One region of the Pseudoalteromonas sp. Ld20 genome, then DNA from elsewhere that is predicted to be linked to it. Evidence: predicted binding sites of a transcription regulator. Region 1 holds the regulator's gene; each other region holds the start of a gene.

Region 1 (5,456 bases):
TAGAAGGCAATGTTGTTGCTAAAAATCTCACAAACAACGCAATGATTAAGCATATTAATGCCGATAATATCTTGGTTGATATTGAACAACAAACCATGAGTTCAGAACAGCCTGTTGAATTAATCGGACCAAATTTAAAGACCACCGGACGCGGCCTTAGAGCCGACTTAAAAGCCGAAGTGGTAGAACTTATTAACCATACGCGAACCATATATTATGACCAATAAATTTGCTCACTTACTTGTAATACCTAGCTTGTTCATTGCCCTTTCAAGCTTTGCTGAAGGTACTCTTCCACTTGCAGACCAAGTATCGATAAGCGCTGATAAACAGCTTGCACAGCTGAAAAAAAATGTCGGTATTTTTGAAAAAAACGTAGAGATAATCCATGGTAATCGTCGTATCACAGCTGATCACCTAGAAGTGCACAAACGTGAAGATTTAGGTGATAATAAGCAGCTGCTTGTTGCCACTGGAAGCCCTGCATACTTTGAAGAAAAACAAACAGATGGCACAATTATGAGCGCCAGCGCCAATGAGGTTCGTTACGATGTTGATAAACGCTATTTAACTTTAATCGGTAACGCCCAAGTCACTCAAGCAGGTCAAAAGATTAATGCCAAAAGTATTACATACGACATGGACCAACAATTAATTAGCGCTGAAAAAGATGAAAATTCAGACGAACGAGTGCATACAATATTAGTCCCAGTAAACACTAAAAAAGATAACGAAAAAGGTCAGCCATGAGCACATTAAAAGCTGAGTTTTTAGCAAAAAGTTATAAAGGCCGCCAAGTCGTAAAAAATGTAGGCTTAGAAGTCAGCGCTGGTAGCATTGTTGGCTTACTTGGCCCTAATGGCGCAGGCAAAACCACCACTTTTTACATGATTGTAGGATTAGTGCCAAGCGACAAAGGTAAAATAAGCATAGATGATAACGACATCACCTTATTACCAATGCACAGCCGTGCACGTTTAGGGATTGGCTATTTACCGCAAGAATCTTCGATATTTCGCAAACTGACCGTTTACCAAAACCTGATGGCGATACTCGAAACCCGTAAAGAGCTAAATAAACAAGCTCGTGAAGAAGCGCTTGATGGCTTACTTGATGAATTTAGCATTCAGCACATCCGCGATAGTCAAGGTATGGCATTATCTGGTGGTGAACGCCGTCGCGTTGAAATTGCTCGCGCTTTAGCCGCAAACCCTAAATTTATTCTGTTAGATGAGCCTTTTGCTGGCGTTGATCCTATTTCGGTGTTAGATATAAAGAAGATTATTGAACATCTTAAAAACCGTGGGATAGGCGTACTTATTACCGACCACAATGTACGAGAAACCCTTGATGTTTGTGAAAAAGCCTACATAGTTTCTCATGGGGAGTTAATTGCATCAGGCACTCCTGAGCATGTACTTGCCGACCAAACAGTCCGCGACGTTTATTTGGGTGAGCAATTTAGGCTATAAAGCCACGCCCGGCTAAGGTTCTGCTAGACTTAATTATGACAACAATAAAAGGATTGTTAGAGATACATGAGGCAATCACTCCAGCTGCGCATGGGCCAGCAACTTACAATGACACCACAGCTACAACAAGCTATTCGTTTGTTACAGTTGAGCACATTAGATCTTCAACAAGAGATCCAAGAAGCACTAGATAGCAATCCATTACTTGAGGTCGATGAAAATGACTTTGGTGATGAATCAGGTGGTAAGAACGAACAAAAACAAGATACTGATGATCAAACTGTCAGTGCCTCAGCTGATGACACGCCAAGTGAATACGAACAAGAAAGCAGTGAAGCGCTAGCAAAAGATACCGTAAGCGACGAAATGGCGATGGATGTTACATGGGATGAATACATGAGCGCCGCACCAAGCTCTTCATCAGGGCCAATGCCTGAAGATGAATCTATTTATCAAGGCGCTTCATCTGAAACCCTCCACGATCACCTTATGTGGCAACTACAGCTGACTCATTTTAGTCCGACTGACGAAGCTATCGCGATAGCCATTGTCGAAGCGGTTGATGACTCAGGTATTCTTACACTAAGCTGTGAAGACATTGCTGAAAGCCTAAACAAAGGTAATAACGAAGAAGAAATTGAACTTGATGAAGTTCAAGCGGTATTAAAGCGTATTCAGTTATTTGATCCGGTCGGTATTGCTGCACGCAGCCTACCTGAATGTTTATGTATTCAGCTAAATCAATTTGATCCTGCAACGCCTTGGATTGCCGAAACAAAAATGATTTTAACTGATCATATCGATTTATTAGCTAGTCGCGACTATCGTACTTTGATGAAAAAGACTAAGCTAAAGGAAGATGAACTAAAAGAAGTAATGACACTCATCCACAGCCTTAATCCAAAGCCTGCGGATACCATAGTTCGAGAAGAGTCAGAGTACGTTATTCCCGACGTGTCAGTGAAAAAAATTAAAGGCCGCTGGGTGGTAGAGCTCAACCCAGATAGCATGCCAAAAATTAGAGTTAACAGCCAATATGCGGCGATGTCGCGCTCAGTAAAATCGAGCACTGACAGCCAATTTATTCGCTCTCATTTACAAGAAGCTAAATGGTTTATAAAAAGCCTAGAAAGTCGTAATGACACATTACTCAAAGTAACTAACTGCATTGTTAAACAGCAGCAAGGTTTTTTTGAGCATGGCCCCGAGGCTATGCGACCTATGGTATTAAACGATGTTGCTGAAATGGTTGAAATGCATGAATCAACAATCTCCCGGGTAACAACCCAGAAGTACATGCATACACCACGTGGTATTTTTGAGTTAAAGTATTTTTTCTCAAGCCATGTCAGTACCGAAAATGGCGGAGAATGCTCATCGACAGCAATTCGTGCACTCATAAAAAAATTGATTGCAGCAGAAAACTCAGCTAAACCATTGAGTGATAGTAAAATTGCAGATATATTGGCAGAGCAAGGTATCAAAGTAGCTAGACGAACAATAGCAAAGTACCGTGAATCGCTAGCTATTCCACCGTCAAATCAACGTAAAAGCTTGATTTAAGGCGTAAAACCACAAGAAGGAAAATGCTTATGCAACTAAATTTAACTGGTCGTCACGTAGAAATTACTGATTCATTAAGAGACTATGTAAACAATAAGTTTGCGAAGCTTGAGAGGCATTTTGATCACATCAACAATGTCCATGTTATTCTTGACGTAGAAAAGCTCAACCAAAAAGCAGAAGCAACATTACATGTCAGTGGCGCAGAGCTATTTGCCTCAACGCAGCACCAGGACATGTATGCCGCGATTGACGGGCTCATCGATAAACTCGACCGTCAAGTTATCAAACACAAAGAGAAGCACGCTCGACACTAACACTATGAAACTAAGTTCACTTACTTGTCAGGACTGCAGTAAAGCTGCGGTCCTTTTTAATAGCAAAAAACGTATCCTCGAATTTATCAGCCAATTGGCTCATGAACGGCTTCCTCACTTATCACAACAAGACATATTGAGTGCTCTATTAAATAGAGAAAAATTAGGTAGTACAGGTATTGGCCGTGGTATCGCGATCCCGCATGGTCGCATGAGTGGCGCACAAGAACCACTCGCTTTAATTTTAGTAAGCGAACAACCAATCAATTTTGATGCCATTGATAATCGCCCCGTCGATATTTTTGTTGCACTCATCGTACCTGACGGTGACAGTGAACTTCATTTAAAGACGTTGGCTACAATTGCTGATAAACTCAACGACAAAGAGTTTTGTAAACAAATACGTAGCGCAAAAACAGACCAAGATCTATATCAAGTAATTGTTGAACAGTCGTAGTTAAAAGAAGGAGAGTTTACATGGAATTAATTATCATCAGTGGGCGCTCAGGGTCAGGTAAATCTGTCGCTTTGCGTGTATTAGAAGACCTTGGCTATTATTGTGTTGATAATATCCCTGTAAACTTATTACCGTCGTTAGTGCGTAGTGTATCTGATAACTACGATAAGATTGCCGTCAGTATTGATGTGCGTAACTTACCCAAAGAACAGCAAGAGTTTAATGATATTCTTGAGTATCTTCCGGGGTTTGCAAACCCAACTCTATTTTATCTAGACAGTGACGACCAAACGCTCATTAAGCGCTTTTCTGAAACACGCCGTTTACACCCACTTTCTTTAGATTCACTGCCACTTGATTTAGCCATTAAACAAGAAAAAGTGCTATTAGATGTACTCATTACCCGCGCCGACTTTATTCTTGATACAACCGATTTAAGTGTCCACCAGCTGGCTGAATCAATTCGCGAAAAAATCTTAGGCAAAAAAGATAAAAAACTGATCATTACATTTGAGTCATTTGGTTTTAAGCATGGCATTCCTAAGGGAGCTGATTATGTATTTGATGCGCGCTTTTTACCAAACCCACACTGGGAACCTGAATTAAAGCCACTAACAGGGCTTGATCAACCGGTAAAAGATTATTTAGCGAGTCACAGCATAGTGCAAAAATTCACATGGCAAATTCAAACTTTTATGCAAACATGGTTACCACACCTTGAACGCAATAATCGTAGCTACTTAACAATTGCAATCGGCTGTACCGGTGGACAACATCGTTCAGTGTATTTAGCACAAACCATTGGCGAAAGCTTTGCAATGAGCCATAGTAATGTGAAGATTCGCCATCGCGAACAAGAATAAACGAAGAGAAACCAATGCGTTTAGAAGATACATTTTTAATAGAAAATAAGCTTGGTTTACACGCCCGTGCAGCCAGTGTATTAGCGCAACTAGCCGTGCAGTTCGATGCCAGTATTACGCTTCATCAAGATAACAAAGAAGCCGCTGGAGATAGCGTATTAGGCTTAATGTTACTTGAAAGTAGCCAAGGAAAAGAAGTAAAAGTAGTGTGCGAAGGCCCCGATGCAGAACCCGCACTAGCGGCAATAGGACAACTTATTGCACAGAAATTTAACGAGCAAGAATAGCTCGTAGTATCGCTTTACAAATTGCGATAAACTGAATAAGCATGTTGGTTATAACAATCAGCCTGCTTAATTATCGAAGTCTACCCTACCCTAAAAGTGTATTAATTATTTAAGGACGCCAATGCCTGAAGCTTTTGAACAAGATTACCCACTACAACAACTAAAACAAGTGACAAAGTCACTTAACAGTGGTCAGTTTGTTCAAGTTAGGCGTATGTTGGCAAAAACAGCTCCATGTGACACCGCATTACTGCTTGAGTCATCCCCCCATAAAACTCGTACCCAACTATGGCAACTAGTTGACCCTGATGTTCAAGGTGACGTACTCGAAGAACTCTCAGAAGATGTTCGTTTAGGTATTATCGCCCAAATGGAACCGGAGCATATTGCTGCGGCCACTGAAGACATGGGGCATGATGATTTAGGTGAAGTGCTAAGAAGCCTGCCTGACACAGTTTATCAAGACGTTGTTAGCGCAATGGATAGCCAAGACAGAG
Region 2 (5,456 bases), on a different contig from region 1:
TGCATTTTTGGCAGCCAGTGGCATTTACGCAATGGCTGCAAATAGCATTACTCAGCGCACTCAAGAAATTGGTATTCGCAGAGCCCTAGGCTCACCTGATAATGACATTATTAGATTATTTATGAATCAAGCCATTAAGCAGTTAGCTATCGGCCTTGCAATCGGTGTTTGTCTGTCGCTATTATTAGTCAGTACCATGACTAATACATTAGTGATAAGTAACACCAGTTATGTATTAAGTCTAATTTGTGTCCCATTATTAATAACAGCAATGGTCTTATTAGCTACCTTTATACCCGCTAAAAAAGTGATCAAAATGGAGCCCAGTGACGCATTACATCACGATTAATGCTTAATATTTCTTTTATGCGAACAGCTCTAAATAAGTTGTTCGCTGTTAAAATGGTAAACTAATGACACCAAATACCCCATCGATACTCGTCGCTGATGACGATGCTAACGTACTCATCGCTTTAAAAATGCTACTTAAATCAGAAGGTTTTGAAGTAACCACCGTTGAAAAGCCGTTTGATGTATTACAGCTATTAAAACGAAAAGACTTTGCCTGTGTATTAATGGATTTAAATTATCACCGCGATACCACATCCGGACACGAAGGATTTGAGCTACTTACTGCAATTAGAGAGCTTGACGAACAAGTCCCAGTCATCGTTATGACCGGGTTTAGTAGCATTGATATTGCCGTTGCATCAATGCAATTAGGGGCTGTCGATTTCATACAGAAACCGTGGAAAAATAACGACCTAATTACCAAGGTTAACGCACAAATCAAACTCAGTACTTTAACCCGCCAAGGACAACGTTTAACCCAAGAAAACGCCTTACTTAAACAAGAATCACAACTACCAAAAAGCCAAATAATAAGCCAATCTTCTGCAATGCAGTCGATCATCAACCAGCTTGAACGCTTAGCTCTCAGTGATATGAATATTATTTTTACTGGCGAAAATGGTACAGGTAAAAGTATGCTCGCTAATTATTTACATCAATGTTCTGCCCGTGCCCAACAAGCATTTTTGTCCGTCAATATGGGGGCTATTAGCGAAAACTTATTTGAAAGTGAAATGTTTGGTCATATAAAAGGCGCCTTTACTGACTCCAAAGAAACCCGTATTGGCCGTTTTGAAATGGCTGATAACGGCACTATTTTCTTAGATGAAATAGCCAACATTCCATTATCGCAACAAGCAAAATTATTAAGGGTGCTTGAAGAGCGACAATTTGAAAAAGTGGGGAGCTCTAAAACCCAAAAAATTAATGTTCGCCTAGTCTCAGCAACCAACGCTGATTTACCTAGTTTGATTGAACAAGGACAATTTAGGCAAGATTTGCTATACCGACTCAATACTGCCGAAATACGCATTCCTGCACTGCGTGATCGCACTGCTGATATACTTCCTTTAGCCCATTATTTTCAAACACAGTTTTGTGAAAAATACCGCTTATCGTGCAAACCGTTTTCAAAAGGTGCCATTAAAGCATTGCATAGCTATCATTGGCCCGGCAATATCAGAGAATTAAGCCATATTATTGAACGCGCATTATTTTTAGCCCAGCACGATGAGATACAAGTCAGTGATTTAGGCCTAGCAACACAAGATAAGCCCGAAGCATTCGCGTTTGATGAAGCAACATTAGACGATATCGAATCACATGTAATTAAAAAGCGCCTTGCTTTGTTTGATAATAAAGCCCACGAAACAGCGCTATCTTTAGGTTTAAGTCGCAGCGCATACTACCGACGTTTAGATAAATATAAGTTACTATATGACGAAAATTAAACGCAAAATAGTAAAGAGCTACGAAGGCGATATTATACGTTTAGTGTTACTAGCAACTGCTTTACCAAGTGCTTTGTTATTTTATTTTGTCATATCAGCAGGTATATCAATTTACTTAAAAATACTGATTATACTTTTTGTAGTTATTGTTACCGGCTATAGCTGCTTCAGTATCTGGCAAAAAATAACTTACCAATTACGCACATCTATAAACATTATCGAATCCGTTATTTTTGGCGATGGCACGACGCGCCCTGTTAGTCGATACAAACAAGGTGCGCTTGCTGAGTTTAACCACACCCTTACAGGTTTATCGTCGGCGATTAGTACACACAAACAAGAGCTAAAAGAACAACAGCTACTATTAACAAAAATCATCAATCAAATCGATGTTGCCATTATTACCACTGATCATAATAACGCGATTGTTTTAATGAACCCCAGCGCTGAAAAGCTTTTTGCCTGTCGTTTTGAAGCCGTTATCGGTGGGCCAATTAATCAGTTAGGTTTGCAAGATGCGTTAAACGTGGATGGTCAAAAGGTGGTTGAATTTCAATTAAAGCAGCACCGTAAAAAAGTGTATCTGCACGTTGATAAGTATTTAGTTAATACCCAAACACATAATTTGATATTTATCACGGATATTCAGCAACTGCTGCGCGAAGAAGAGCGAATTGCATGGCAACGCTTAGTGAGAGTATTAAGCCATGAAATTAATAATTCATTAGCGCCGATAGCCTCAATAAGCGAGTCTTTAGCAAAGCTCACGAGGGCCGATTTAACCCAAGCAGACAATAAAGCAGATTTACATCAAGGCTTATGCGTTATTTCAGAGCGCGCGCATTCGCTCAATACATTTATTAAAAGCTATCAGCAATTATCTACCCTTCCGCCACCAGTAAAGTCTCTTATGTCTGTCGCTGATTTTATCCACAGCACCACGGCCCTTTACCCGCAAATAAACTGGCAGTTACCTAAAAGCCCAGACATCTCCTTTTTTGTTGACTGCCAACAATTACAACAAGCGTTGGTAAACTTGATCACTAATGCAATTGAAGCTTCAAACACAAACCAATCAGCCAGCAATAAAGAACCGATTAGCTTAACGTTGCAATGGAAAATTAGTGAGGGAAAGCTATTAATACAACTACTGGATTCAGGCGTTGGAATAGCGAATATTGATAACTTATTTGTGCCATTTTACACCACTAAAACCCAAGGTAGTGGTATAGGGTTAGTACTCAGTCGGCAAATAGCCATGAACCATGATGGCGATCTACACATAGAAAATCGTGATACTCAGCGCGGCGTACAAGCCACGATTGTTCTACCTACACGTTAATATAATTATCTTGTGAAGTTTGCAGATTTTACAAATGCCTGCAAACTTTTCATAAAAAAATTATATAAAAACAATCACAGTGATAAGTTAAAGTTCCAACCAATTGTATTTAAATAGATTTAATTTAAACTCACCCTCGGCATGACCATTGCTTCATATCCTATAGATTATTTAAAGCATCAATTTATTTAAGCAGGAGAAATTATGAGTAATAGTAAAGTTGCTGAATTTACAGCTCCCGGTATGACTAGCGAATCTGCAACACGCACCATTGATCTACTCGATAACCGCATGGTGGCCCTGATTGATTTACAACTGACTTTAAAGCATATTCATTGGAACGTAGTAGGTCCTAACTTTATTGGCGTACATGAAATGCTTGATCCGCAAGTGGAGGTAGTTCGAGAAATGACCGACACCATCGCTGAGCGAATTGCCACGCTAGGTGGTGTGCCAATCGGTACTCCTAAATCCATTGTTGATCGCCGCTCATGGGAAGATTATTCAATTGGCAAAGGCTTGGTAAAAGATCACCTAGTAGCACTTGATAAAGTATATAACGGCATTAATGGTGATCACCGCAAAGCTCTTGAAAAGTTATCTGAATTAGATCCTGTGTCTGAAGACATGATCATCGCACAACTTGCTGACCTTGAGCAGTTTCAATGGTTTGTTCGTGCGCACTTAGAGTCGTCAACTGGGGAACTAAAAACCAAATAACCCCCATAATACCCAGACAACCCTGCCCGTAGTGCAGGGTTTTTGTCGCTATTTTTTACCTACGCGCTCAGCTTCTTTATAAAAATAATAATCGTCTTCGCAGTCATATTTATCATAGTCTCGATGACTTATAGTAAACGTTTTAGGGTCAGCTCCAAGTACTTTTTTCTCGTGCCAATACACGGCATCAGCATCTTTTAGCAGCTTATCTCGATTAACAACTTCCATGCTATCAAGATCTACCCTATGTATTTTATGGTGACCAAAATACACTGTTTTTCCGTCACAGCCATACATAGCAAACCGCTCTAATAGCGCAAACTCCTGTACATCAACAGATTCCAATTGCGTGCCTTGATAGTAAACCGCATCAGTCGTTTTTAAAAAATCATTGTTGCTTAGCTCTACTCGCTCGTCGCTATAAGGACCAATAAGCTGTTGTTTAAAATATAGATGATTTTTATCGCTGGAGTAATTTCCGGATGGAGATAATAATGTAAAATGTTCAGGCACTACTTTTTCTAGTGGTTTAGCTAAGTAAAAAACCTGCTGTGAGTCACACCCAAATGCAAAATTACTTAATAGCTCAAACTCATTAGCTTTGGCATTGGGTAATTCCTCAGCCCCTAAATACACTTTACTATCAATAATAAAGTAATCGTCGTCGAGCACTTTTAGTGTATTAATATCTTTGTATGGCACGCATTCAAGCCATGTTGTTGTATTAAAAGAACCATCAATATCCTGCTCATATTTGCCTTGATGCCAATATAAGTGGTTATCGTCGTATATGTAGCGCTCATCAAATGCTTTTACTCCAACGCCACTGACAGCCGTTCTATTAAACGTATCATCGCATTTAATAAACACGCTATGTTGATCTTTCACTATAGACTCAGTTAAATGTGAAAACGTGTCGTAACCGATATTCTGGCGTACAAAGTTATAATAATGGTGGTTGCAGTCTTTTGCCCAAAAATCATTCATTAAGATAAATGTGGCAGGATCTGCACCACCTAGAATGATGAACTGTTGTTCTGGTCTTAATTGACTCGCCATGGCAAAAGACACGCTGCGCTTATGAATAAAAACATGGTATTTATCGCGAATAACATCGTGCTCTATAATTTCAAAGCTATCGTAATCCACTTGACCTGAAATAACATGGCAACCGTAATAAAGCTGATACTTATCTTTTGCAAAGTTACGCGCGATGACTTCAAATGAATCAATATCAGCGCCTTCAACTAAGCTATTACCGAGTGAAAACCAGTTTCCCATTGGAGAAAAACGGATCTGCTTTTTATTGACCGAGTAATAATATGAATCCGAGCGTTCACTATCAACAGGCCCTGAAAAAACCATTGAAGGGCTTACTAAAAAATTAAACAACGTACTCTTATTTTTAAGCGTAGGAAATAGTGAGTTCAAAAGTTGTAGCACGGCAAAAAAAGCAAACAATACAAAAATACAGGTCCAAAAATCCATTTTAATATCTCTATCCATAGGGGAGTAAGCATCTTAACTCAAATTATATTTAAGCTAAACTTTCGTCAGCCAATCAATCATTTCCTGCTTACATAAAAAAGGTT
Region 3 (5,456 bases), on a different contig from region 1:
TGCAGAATATGATTCACTCGCTTTAGCTCGTGGTTTGTCAGTAGAGCGCCGTAAAAAGTTTTTTAAAGACAGCGGCAATGGCATGGCGCAGGTTGTTGATCCTATTAAAAAACTGGTTAGTTTTAGACACCTAAATTTATTGGACTCGTATGCGCTGATGGGGAAGTTTGATATTATTTTTTGCCGTAACGTATTGATTTATTTTTCACCTGAAGTGAAAGCAAAAATTATTGCCCAATTTGCTCAAGCGCTTAACCCTAAGGGCTTTTTGTTTTTAGGAGCGTCAGAGTCAATGTCGGGACTCAGTGATGAGTTTGATATGGTTAGGTGCAACCCTGGAATTATTTATCAAAAAAAATAACTAATTCACTTCTAGCTACTCCTAAAAAAACGGTGCCGTATAAGCACCGTTTTTCTTTATAATTAATAAGTTAATCCTTCCTTTATTGTGTTCATTAAACTGGCTCGTCTTTTGCATTAATCAACTTAAGTCAATTTTTTGGAGATGGTTATGGCTATCAGTTTTGATAAAGCATTTGGGGTGCATCCTCACGCAATGTTGATCCGTTCGCAGCGAGCAGAGTTATTAGCAACCAATATCGCTAATGCTGATACGCCAGGCTATAAAGCGAAAGATATCGATTTTGCGTCTGCACTTAAAACGGCAAAAAGCCACCAGCAAAGCGGCAACAGCATGGTAACAACCAACGCTAAACACATTGCCGGCGGCAGTCGTTATGTAGGTAATAGTGAAATGTTTCGCTCGCCAAATCAAACAGATACAGGTGATGGTAACTCAGTGGATATACAAGTGGAACGAAACTTGTATACAAAGAACTCATTAGAGTATCAGGCAAGCCTGCAGTTTATGAGCGGTAAAATTAAAGGCCTTAAAAAAGCCCTCGGTAGTCAAGGAGCCTAAGCATGAGTTTATATAACGTTTTCGATATTTCAGGTACAGGTATGAGTGCACAGAATGTACGCTTAAATACCACAGCCAGTAATATTTCTAATGCCAATACTATTAGCTCAAGCCAAGACAAGACTTATCGAGCACGCCACGCTGTGTTTGCTGCGGAGTTGAGTAAAGCCTCGGAATCGCACGGCAACAAACAGGGGTCGTCTGTTGGCGTAAAAGTGTTAGGGATCGTGGAGAGTAATAAGCCACTGCAAATAGAATATAACCCGAACCATCCAAGTGCGGATGAAAATGGTTATATCTACAAACCTAATGTTAACGTTGTTGAAGAAATGGCTAATATGATTTCTGCCTCACGCTCTTATCAAACAAATGTGCAAGTTGCTGATGCAGCAAAGCAAATGTTAAGCAAAACACTGTTGCTTGGGCAGCGGTAATTGAGGAAAGGTTATGAGTAACGATATCAGCACAGCATCGTCAACCTATTTAGATTCGCTCAAGTGGCAAGATAAACAGGTAGCGAGTGAGCAAAAAAGCGATGAGTTAACGCAAGAAGATTTTTTCTCGCTGCTAACTCAACAGTTGTCATTTCAAGATCCTAGTAAGCCGGCCGACAATGATCAGATGATCGCACAGATGACCAGTTTTACTATGGCTGAAGGGATCTCGAATTTAAATAGCAACTTTCAGTCACTGGCAGCGTCAATGACATCGAATTCAGCATTACAAGCCTCAACTCTAGTGGGTAAGCAGGCGTTATTAGAGTCTGATAAGTTAGATTTGAATGACACTGGTGATGCTCGCGGGACTGCTGTTGCTGAAGGCCCCGTTGAAAGCTTGATGCTACGAATCGAAGATTCTTCAGGGCAGTTGGTACGTACCATTGATATGGGGGCTCAACCAGCGGGTGCTGTGCGTTTTGCATGGGATGGTAAAAATGCCGATGGGGAACGTTTACCTCCAGGTGAGTACAAAATTAAAGCAGAAGGGCAGCTTAATGGTGAGTTTACAAGTTTACCTGTTGCAACTTTTAAGAATATCGAAAGTGTGAATATTAATGGTGCTAATGGCATTATCGTTAACACAAAAGAAGGTGCGGTTAGGCTAACTGACGTTGCAGAAATCGCGTAGAAATTTTAATAATTAGTTAGCCTTCTTTCGGCTAAACATTGACAGATTAGAGGTGAATTATGAGCTTCAATATTGCATTAACTGGCATTGCAGCCGCACAAAAAGATTTGGATGTAACTGCAAATAATATTGCTAACGTAAATACGACCGGTTTTAAAGAGTCGCGCGCTGAATTTGCTGATGTGTATGCATCGTCAGTTTTTAGCTCGGGCAAAACAAAAAATGGTGATGGTGTACAAACCACCATGGTGGCGCAACAATTCCACCAAGGTTCACTTAAGTTTACTCAAAACTCATTAGATTTAGCAATCACGGGTGAAGGTTATTTTGCAATGAGTGAAGATATAGCATCGCAAGATTTTTCATATTCTCGTGCAGGTGCTTTTAAGCTCAATAAAGATAACTTTGTTGTTGATGCACGTGGTAATTACTTGCAAGGCTTCCCTGTTGACCCTTCTACAGGCAATACAACATCTGTAAGTTTAAGTACGACTTCACCGATTCAGATCCCTGATGCATCAGGAGCACCGCGTCATACGAGCAATATTTATAGTTCAATGAATTTAGATTCGCGTTCAGATGTGCCTACTACTTCTACATTTGATCCTACCGATAGCACGAGTTATAACTCGTCAACGTCTACAACAATTTATGATTCGTTAGGTCAACCTCACGTTGCGCAGTTATTTTTTGTAAAGCAAGATCCTGCGACCAATGCAAATAGCTGGAGTGTTTATGCCACGATGGATAAACAACCGTTTGATATAACGGGTGCTGCAACAGCAACTGGAGCACATACCCCGATTGATTCATTGCAATTTACTGCCGCAGGTTTACCTGATGTAGCAGCGCCAGAAACAACTTTTCCTGATGTAGTATTGCCATCAGGTGCTGCGGCAGGTTTAAGCACTTTATTGAGTAATGGCGCACAATTTCCGAACGAAATTACGGTAAATTGGCGTGACTCTGCAGGTACGAGTAATAAAGTACCGACTCAATACGCAAGTCGTTTTGAAGTTAAAGCACTTGAGCAAGATGGTGCGACAGTGGGGCGTTTAGCGGGGATTGATATTGGTACAGATGGTAAGGTCGTTGCGTCATACAGCAATGGTGATACCTCATTCTTAGGCCAAGTGGCTATGGTTCGCTTTTCAAACTCACAAGGCCTACAGCAAGCAGGTGATACTTCATGGAAAAAGAGCTTAACATCGGGTGAGCCAATTGCTGGTGAGCCAGGATCAGGTACATTGGGTTCAATTAACTCATCTGCTCTAGAGCAGTCAAATGTAAACTTAACCAATGAATTGGTTGATTTGATCAGTGCACAACGTAACTTCCAAGCAAATTCACGTGCACTTGAAGTTAACTCTACATTACAACAAGCAATCTTGCAGATCCGTTAATCATTAACTTGAACTTAAGTTAAGAGTTAATACTGTAAGGTTCTTATTTACGATCCGACACCTAGGCTGCCTGCAATTGGCGGCCTTTTTTAATCCCCCGATTTGATTACTGCTTTGCCTAATTTATTCTTATTCTTTGCCCGTGGGCCTTAGCTTAAATTAGCGTCAATTTATTGTGGCACTTATCTTGCATTTATTACGTTATAGAATTTTAACGTGAGTCGATGTTATGGACAAGATGGTCTACATTGCAGCGTCTGGGGCTAAGCAAAGTATGCGGGGCCTCGCGCTCAAAGCAAACAATTTAGCAAATGCCAATACGACTGGATTTAAAGCGGACTTTGCACAAGCTCGTTCGATGCAAGCTTTTGGAGAAGGTTTACCTACCCGCGTTTTCTCAATGCAAGAGCGACCAGGTTCAAACATGACCTCAGGCGGTATCGTTGAAACGGGCCGTGATTTAGATATTGCTTTGAGCGATAAAGGTTGGCTAAGTGTTCAAGATGCATCAGGCAAAGAAGCTTATACTAAAGTTGGTACACTAAATATCACCCCTGATGGTGCTTTAATAACGAGTCATGGTCGTCAGGTAATAGGTGAGGGTGGCCCGATCATTTTGCCGTTACCAATTGAAAAATTAGAGTTTAGTGAAGACGGAGCGATTCAGGTTCGCCCGCAAGGTGCGCCAGCAAACTTCTTAGAGGTGGTTGATCGCCTTAAGGTCATTAAGGCAAATAACTCTGAACTTGAAAAAGGCAATGATGGCCTGTTTAGACCAAAGCCTGAGTTACTCATTGATGATTTATGTGGGTTTTGTGATATCTCACCAAACGTTAAAGTGATGAGCGGTATGTTAGAGATGTCAAACGTGAACCCCGTACATGAGATGGTGGATATGATAAGCCATCAACGCCAATTTGAATTACAAGTTAAGTTAATGAAAACAGCTGAAGAAATTGACGAACGTCAAACTCAGTTGATGCGCATTGTTTAACCTTATTGAGAGGACACAAAAATGAATCCTGCATTGTGGATCAGTAAAACAGGCTTAGATGCCCAACAAACCGATATTTCGGTGATCTCAAATAACTTAGCCAATGCCAGTACTGTCGGTTATAAAAAGAGCCGAGCGGTGTTTGAAGACTTACTTTATCAAAATATTAACCAGCCGGGTGGTCGTTCATCGCAAGATACAGAAATGCCATCAGGTTTAATGCTTGGTGCGGGTGCTAAGGTTGTTGCCAATCAAAAGAACTTTTCTCAAGGTAATATGTTGACCACTGAAAACTCCTTAGATTGGATGATTTCGGGTCCTGGTTTTTTCGAAATACTACAACCAGATGGCAATATTGCCTATTCGCGAAACGGCCAATTTACGACAGATGAAGATGGTCGAATTGTAACCGCTGGTGCAGGTTTTCCGGTTCAACCTGAAATGAATGTACCTGATGATGCACAGTCCATCACAATTTCGCAAGACGGCGAAGTATCTGTACGTGTTGCAGGGCAGGCTGAGAATGTCGTGATTGGGCAGCTAACAATTAGTGATTTTATTAATCCATCGGGTTTAGAGCCTGTTGGTCAAAACTTATATACAGAGACTGCCGTCAGTGGTGCTCCAGTGCAAGGTAATCCAGGTCTAGAAGGCTTAGGTTCTGTGGTACAAGGCGCATTAGAAACGTCTAATGTTAATGTGACCGAAGAATTGGTTAACTTGATTGAGACGCAGCGTATTTATGAAATGAACTCAAAAGTTATTTCAGCTGTGGATGAAATGATGAGTTATATCAATCAGCAACTTTAATGATTAGGGGCAAAGTGATGCGTAATTTTACCATAACCTTAACGGGTGTATTATTTTTAAGTGGCTGTATGACAAGCCAAAATACTGATGTGGTTCAGGATGACCCTTACTATGCGCCTATGTATCCAGAGCCTGCAACAGAGCAAGTTGTAGCGACAGGTTCACTATTTGATAGTTATTTATCGAATGATCTTTATTC
Region 4 (5,456 bases), on a different contig from region 1:
TAACGCTGCTCACTACTTTCAGCTATTGGCGCTGCAAGTGTTGCGACCTGCCCTGTAATTTGTCCAAATAACTGATTGATACGCCCTACTGCTGACTCTCGCGGTAAAACCTGTTCTTTGTTATGACTTTCAAGCAATGCATCTTTTATCACTGCTTGTTGCGTCTCTGATTTTACTACGGCCTCTTGTGTAACTGACTTAATCAATGCCTCTTGCGAAGTCTGAGCTTTGCTAGCCTCTGGACTTGTTACAATGCTTGCAGCTGTACTATTTAAAACTTGAGCACTTTGGGGGGGGATCACTTTTTCTGATTTTTGAGTGTCCGCGGCCACGTGCAATTGATCAAGTTTATCAATAACCGCCGTCACATTATTTAATGCCGCGCCTTTTGGCTGTGCCGTTGCTAAAAACTGTTGTAATTGAGTCCTCAAGGCCTGCTTATCAGCATTATTTAACTGTCCAATCGCAACATCAAGCTCTTTACTTACTTTTTCTGATTGCGACATTAATAATGGTTTTTCAACTGTATTTTGAGCTACTTTTTCATTTTTGTTTACTAACTCAGTAATATATTGTTTAAAGGTATCAAGTTTAGCCGGCGTCACCCCCTCCTCAACTATCACAGCAGCTTGACTCTGAAGGGTTTTACGCTGTTCATCTGTTAGATTAGCTAATACAGGGTTACTTTTTATCTCTGTCGCTGACTGGCTATTAAGTAGTGCTTTACTTGCTTTTTCTATCTCAATATCACTTGGTAATATATTTGCTGCCTTATCCGCAATAGCTGCTTCCTTAACTAAATACTGTGAAGATGATGCCACCTGATTTTTAATTTCTTGCGCTGTATTTGTAAGATTGTTGCTAGTCATTACGCGTTTATCTAGGTTATCTGTAGATGTGTTATTTAGTCTATCCGCTGCGTTATTATCTTTATTAGGCACTTCAACTTTATTAGGTACTTCAACTTTCTGTGTTTTATCGCTTGGTAATATAGAAGCTGTCTGTGTCGCTTTATTTTCGGATACTAATGACGCTGTACTTTGTAACTTATCAAGAGGTATAGGCTTAGCATCTTCCTTAAGCACTAAACCACTTTTATTGTCAGCAGTGTTAGTCTCAACTTGATTTGAGTTGTGAGTTTTTCTTCGTTCAATCAATTCATCTTTTTCATTACTTACTTGAGCACTGACTGTTGGTGCATCTTTGGTGCCTATTGCTGTTATTTGCGGTTCTGCTTTTGCAGTTTGCGTTGTAGTATTAATTACATTTGCTTCGCCATTATTCACTACACCTTGAGCTGTGTTAACAGGCACGCTTTGCGCTGCATCGCCTTTCTCTTGAATATCGCCAACAATTGGTTCAACAGGTATTGGCGTAACAGTATCACCTGGTCCTTTATTTATCTTTACATTCAACTGCTTATCAATTGCCTCTGAAATGATAGTCTTCCCACTGATTACGGCTAATCTAGGATCAAGTAATTCACTAGTATCGTCAGCGGGTACAGGTTCAATAATAGGTGTAATATCGTCAATCGGGCGAGGCGCTTTAATATAAGGGATTGAAGGATCAAATTTTTCATGTGTTGCGCGATCTAGCAAATTTCCAATCGAGTTTGCATTGGCCACTTTTGGTGAATTAACTCGTGTATCGATGCTATTAGCTGCATTTATATGAGCAAGCATAGCGTCACCAGAACTATCTACTTTATCATCACTTTCAGCGCTGCTCGCTAGTATATCGCTTTCAATTAATGTAAGTTTTTCTTCGGCCGAGTTTGGTTTAGCTTCAACTGAGTCAGCCTTTGTTTCATCTGTCGCTCGACTAGCCTTCACCTTTAACGTATCAGCATGGCCGCTGGCATTTTGCAAAAGACTAAAAAAATCACTTGCTGTACTTTGCGGATCTTTGGCTTCACTGCCCTTTTTAGTTAGCTGGACATCTTGTTCAGTTGAAATGAGTACTGATAGATCACTAATCGCCATAATTCACCTACATAATAAGTGGCAACTTGCCGCCGCAGCTTGCCAGAATAAATACTTCACTGATAAATAAAGCAAGTTATGTGCCTAAGGTAAAAAAAGCAGAAAATAACTTAGCCTCACTATTACTGCACTCGTTATAAAGCGCGGCGCCTTTGATAAAATTGATTTGACGAAAATTCATCTAACATTTTCTGTTCATTTTTTTGAGCAATAACATTTGCTTTAAGTTGCTGTTTTTCTATTAATTTAGCTACTGCCTTAGCTTTAATTTGTTGCTTTAACCATAGGCTTTGTCGCTGTGATACAACTTGTTTTGCTGTATTTACAGTATTTGCTTGTTGGCGTATTGCTTCTTCTATTTTTGCGATAAAGGCATGATACTGACTAAAACCAGCACTGCTTAAACCTGACTGACCTTTTAAGTGAAGTTGTTGCGTATACTCCAACCGAAAGTCATTCAAACCTTGCAGCTTTTGTTGATTACTTTGCAGATGTTGCTGCGCCTGCAGATAATTCATCCTTAGTGATTCTTCTTTCTCAGTTTCTAGTCTAAGCACTAAATCAAGTTTATTTTTCGTCATTATGCTTGTCCTAATAATTGAGCCAGCCCTTGCAGACCTTCGTCATAGCTGATCACATCTTTCATGCCTTGTTGCAAAAAAGCGTTTACTCTTGGCATCATATTAATAGCTTGATCGAGCATCTGGTCCGTACCTTTTTGATATGCTCCTAAAGTGATCATATCTTTATTCTGTTGATACATAGAATAAACTTGTTTAAGTACTCGAGCTTGCTGCATGTGTGGCTCAGACACAACTTGTGGCATCACCCGTGAAATCGATTTTTCAATATCAATGGCAGGATAATGCCCACTGTCAGCGAGCTCTCGCGATAGTACGATATGCCCATCTAAAATCGCGCGCGCAGCATCCGCAATAGGATCTTGCATATCATCGCCTTCACTCAGCACAGTAAAAAATGCAGTGATAGAACCCTGCCCTTCGCCACCATTACCAGCGCGCTCAACCAAGGCAGGTAGTTTCGCAAATACTGATGGTGGGTAACCCTTTGTGGCAGGCGGCTCACCAACCGCTAACGCTATTTCACGCTGAGCCATTGCATAACGCGTAACAGAATCAAGTAATAGCAAAACATTTAACCCTTGGTCGCGAAAATACTCCGCGATTGTGACGGCACTTTCGCACCCTTTTAGACGCATTAAAGGTGACGAGTCGGCTGGCGCTGCAACCACAACTGAGCGCTTTCGTCCCTCGACGCCTAAAATTTCCTCAATAAATTCTTTAACTTCTCGTCCACGCTCACCAACTAAACCAACCACAATCACATCAGCCTCAGACCCTCTGGTCATCATCCCTAGTAATACTGATTTACCGACACCAGAACCTGCAAACAAGCCCATTCGCTGGCCTTGCCCTACTGTAATAATTGAATTTATGGCACGCACCCCCACATCCATCGGTTGACTGATAGGTCTGCGAGATAAAGGGTTTATCGAATTTTGTGCAAATTTAAGATGATGTTCAGCATTGATCGGACCAAGTCCATCTAATGGGCGGCCTAATCCATCGACAACTCGACCAAGTAGACACATTCCAACTGGAAGTCCGGTTTCATTAACTTGAGGTATTACTCGTGCGCCAGGTAACACCCCTGAGATGTGATCATTAGGCATGAGATACAATGTTTGGTCGTTAAAACCCACAATTTCTGCATCAACAAAACCATGCATGGTTTCAATTTTACACTGGCTACCTACTGGCGCGCGCAAGCCTTTTGCTTCTAAAGTTAAACCAACAACACGCGTTAAAATACCTGCGACCGCAGGGACTGGTACGTGAATATGCTTTTGATATTTTTGTAAACGTTCACTTAAAGGGCGCGATTGACTACTCATAGCAAGCCAGTAATATACTTAGATACCACTACTATGCAAAAAGCTATCCAACGTTTCTTTGACGCGGGTTTTGACTGTCATATCAATTGATGATTGTGCTGTTTTAACTTGGCAACCACCACGTTCTAAAGTGGGCTCTGGTATTAGTTGCCAACCACTCACTGCCAATGCCTCTTCTGTGTAACTATTTTTAATAAGCTCTATGTCTTCTGGGTTTAAATGAATACGTATATTCGGTTGCTCTGTACCCAGTGCATCTATGCATTGCTTTAAACTATGAAGAACAATATCTGGTGACGTTTTTATTTCTTGATAAATAAGCGCTTGTGCAAGCATTACTGCTAGTTGCACAAGCTGTTTTTCAGCTGCGTCATCTACTTTAGCTAATGGTTCACTCAAACTATCTAGTAGACTTCGCAAGCTTGTTAATTGCTCTTCAATTAATGGCTTTACTTCCTCTTGACCTTGAGTTTTACCTAACTCTACGCCTTCTTTGTAACCTGCTTCTTTTCCTTCACCGACGCCTTTCTCAAAACCATCAATATAGCCTTGCTCATGACCTTGTTTTAAACCTTCTTCGTAAGCGTCTTGGCGAATACGCTCTAATTCTGCCATCGTTAACGAAGGGAGTTCAGGCTCTTCAGGTTCAACCTCTGGCTCACTCCTTTGTTGCTCTTTACGATACAGATCAGCAAGCGGTGTACCAAAAGCAGTTGAACGTCCATCATATTTACGCGTATCTTGCGTTACATCTGGAATTGGCCAATTTTCTAATAATTCATCAACCGCTTCTCTTGCATGAAGCGGACGACCTTGATTTGAGCGTGAGTTACTCATCGTTTATAGGAACTCCTCGCCACCGCCACCGCCGAGCATGATTTCACCTGAATCAGCCAAACGTCGCGCAGTTGATAATATTTCTTTTTGTGCCGCTTCAACTTCACTTATTCGCACAGGTGCCATCGCTTCTAAATCATCAGCCAGCATTTCTGCCGCACGTTTAGACATGTTACCCAAAATTTTCTCTTTCAGTCCTTCATCTGTGCCTTTAATTGCTTTCATCAATACGTCTTGCTGCACTTCTCGAAGAATGGCTTGGATACCACGATCCTCAACTTCCATTAGATTTTCAAACACAAACATAAGATCTTGGATTTGTTGTGACATTTCTTCATCATGCTCACGTATTGAGTCCATTAACTGACCTTCAACATTCGTATCAAGGTAGTTCATAATATCAGCGGCTGCTTTCAAGCCACCCATTTTCGCAGCTTGCGCGCCAGCTTGACCAGCAAATTGTTTCTCCATAATTTCATTCAATTCTTGCAATGCAGCTGGTTGAACTTCTTCAAGATTAGCAATACGCATGGTTAAATCTAAACGCACCTTTTCAGGGAATTGCGCTAATATCTCAGCCGATTGTTCTGGTTCTAAATACGATAAAACAATGGTTTGAATTTGCGGGTGCTCATTGCGGATAATATTGGCAACTTGCTTAGAGTCCATCCACTTAAGAGAGTCAAGGCCTTTAGCGCCGGATCCCATGACAATCTGGT

The links. Region 1 encodes sigma-54, which starts transcription at its own class of promoters, with help from an activator protein. Its sites were predicted from a motif close to GTTGGCACGNNNNTNGNNT; they were not measured.
Region 2: a site for sigma-54 is predicted at 3,280-3,298, ahead of dps (DNA starvation/stationary phase protection protein Dps). Genes of this name have one in related genera too.
Region 3: a site for sigma-54 is predicted at 3,628-3,646, ahead of ACJJVX_RS09245 (flagellar basal body rod protein FlgF). Genes of this name have one in related genera too.
Region 4: a site for sigma-54 is predicted at 2,055-2,073, ahead of ACJJVX_RS09520 (flagellar hook-length control protein FliK). Genes of this name have one in related genera too.

Annotation. Positions count from the first base shown of each region.
Region 1 covers NZ_JBISHB010000043.1:372,813-378,268, forward strand. Annotated here, with positions in the region: gene lptC (LPS export ABC transporter periplasmic protein LptC) at 1-227, shown strand, start outside; gene lptA (lipopolysaccharide transport periplasmic protein LptA) at 217-750, shown strand; gene lptB (LPS export ABC transporter ATP-binding protein) at 747-1,472, shown strand; gene ACJJVX_RS18830 (RNA polymerase factor sigma-54) at 1,539-3,035, shown strand; gene hpf (ribosome hibernation promoting factor) at 3,065-3,352, shown strand; gene ACJJVX_RS18840 (PTS sugar transporter subunit IIA) at 3,357-3,809, shown strand; gene rapZ (RNase adapter RapZ) at 3,830-4,672, shown strand; gene ACJJVX_RS18850 (HPr family phosphocarrier protein) at 4,687-4,959, shown strand; gene mgtE (magnesium transporter) at 5,081-5,456, shown strand, end outside.
Region 2 covers NZ_JBISHB010000033.1:34,377-39,832, reverse strand. Annotated here, with positions in the region: gene ACJJVX_RS08770 (FtsX-like permease family protein) at 1-349, shown strand, start outside; gene ACJJVX_RS08765 (sigma-54 dependent transcriptional regulator) at 414-1,802, shown strand; gene ACJJVX_RS08760 (sensor histidine kinase) at 1,789-3,144, shown strand; gene dps (DNA starvation/stationary phase protection protein Dps) at 3,349-3,864, shown strand; gene ACJJVX_RS08750 (DKNYY domain-containing protein) at 3,913-5,352, opposite strand.
Region 3 covers NZ_JBISHB010000033.1:140,753-146,208, forward strand. Annotated here, with positions in the region: gene ACJJVX_RS09220 (protein-glutamate O-methyltransferase CheR) at 1-361, shown strand, start outside; gene flgB (flagellar basal body rod protein FlgB) at 512-922, shown strand; gene flgC (flagellar basal body rod protein FlgC) at 925-1,356, shown strand; gene ACJJVX_RS09235 (flagellar hook assembly protein FlgD) at 1,370-2,050, shown strand; gene flgE (flagellar hook protein FlgE) at 2,110-3,453, shown strand; gene ACJJVX_RS09245 (flagellar basal body rod protein FlgF) at 3,683-4,447, shown strand; gene flgG (flagellar basal-body rod protein FlgG) at 4,469-5,257, shown strand; gene flgH (flagellar basal body L-ring protein FlgH) at 5,275-5,456, shown strand, end outside.
Region 4 covers NZ_JBISHB010000033.1:198,271-203,726, reverse strand. Annotated here, with positions in the region: gene ACJJVX_RS09520 (flagellar hook-length control protein FliK) at 1-1,985, opposite strand, end outside; gene fliJ (flagellar export protein FliJ) at 2,120-2,566, opposite strand; gene fliI (flagellar protein export ATPase FliI) at 2,566-3,900, opposite strand; gene fliH (flagellar assembly protein FliH) at 3,919-4,737, opposite strand; gene fliG (flagellar motor switch protein FliG) at 4,741-5,456, opposite strand, start outside.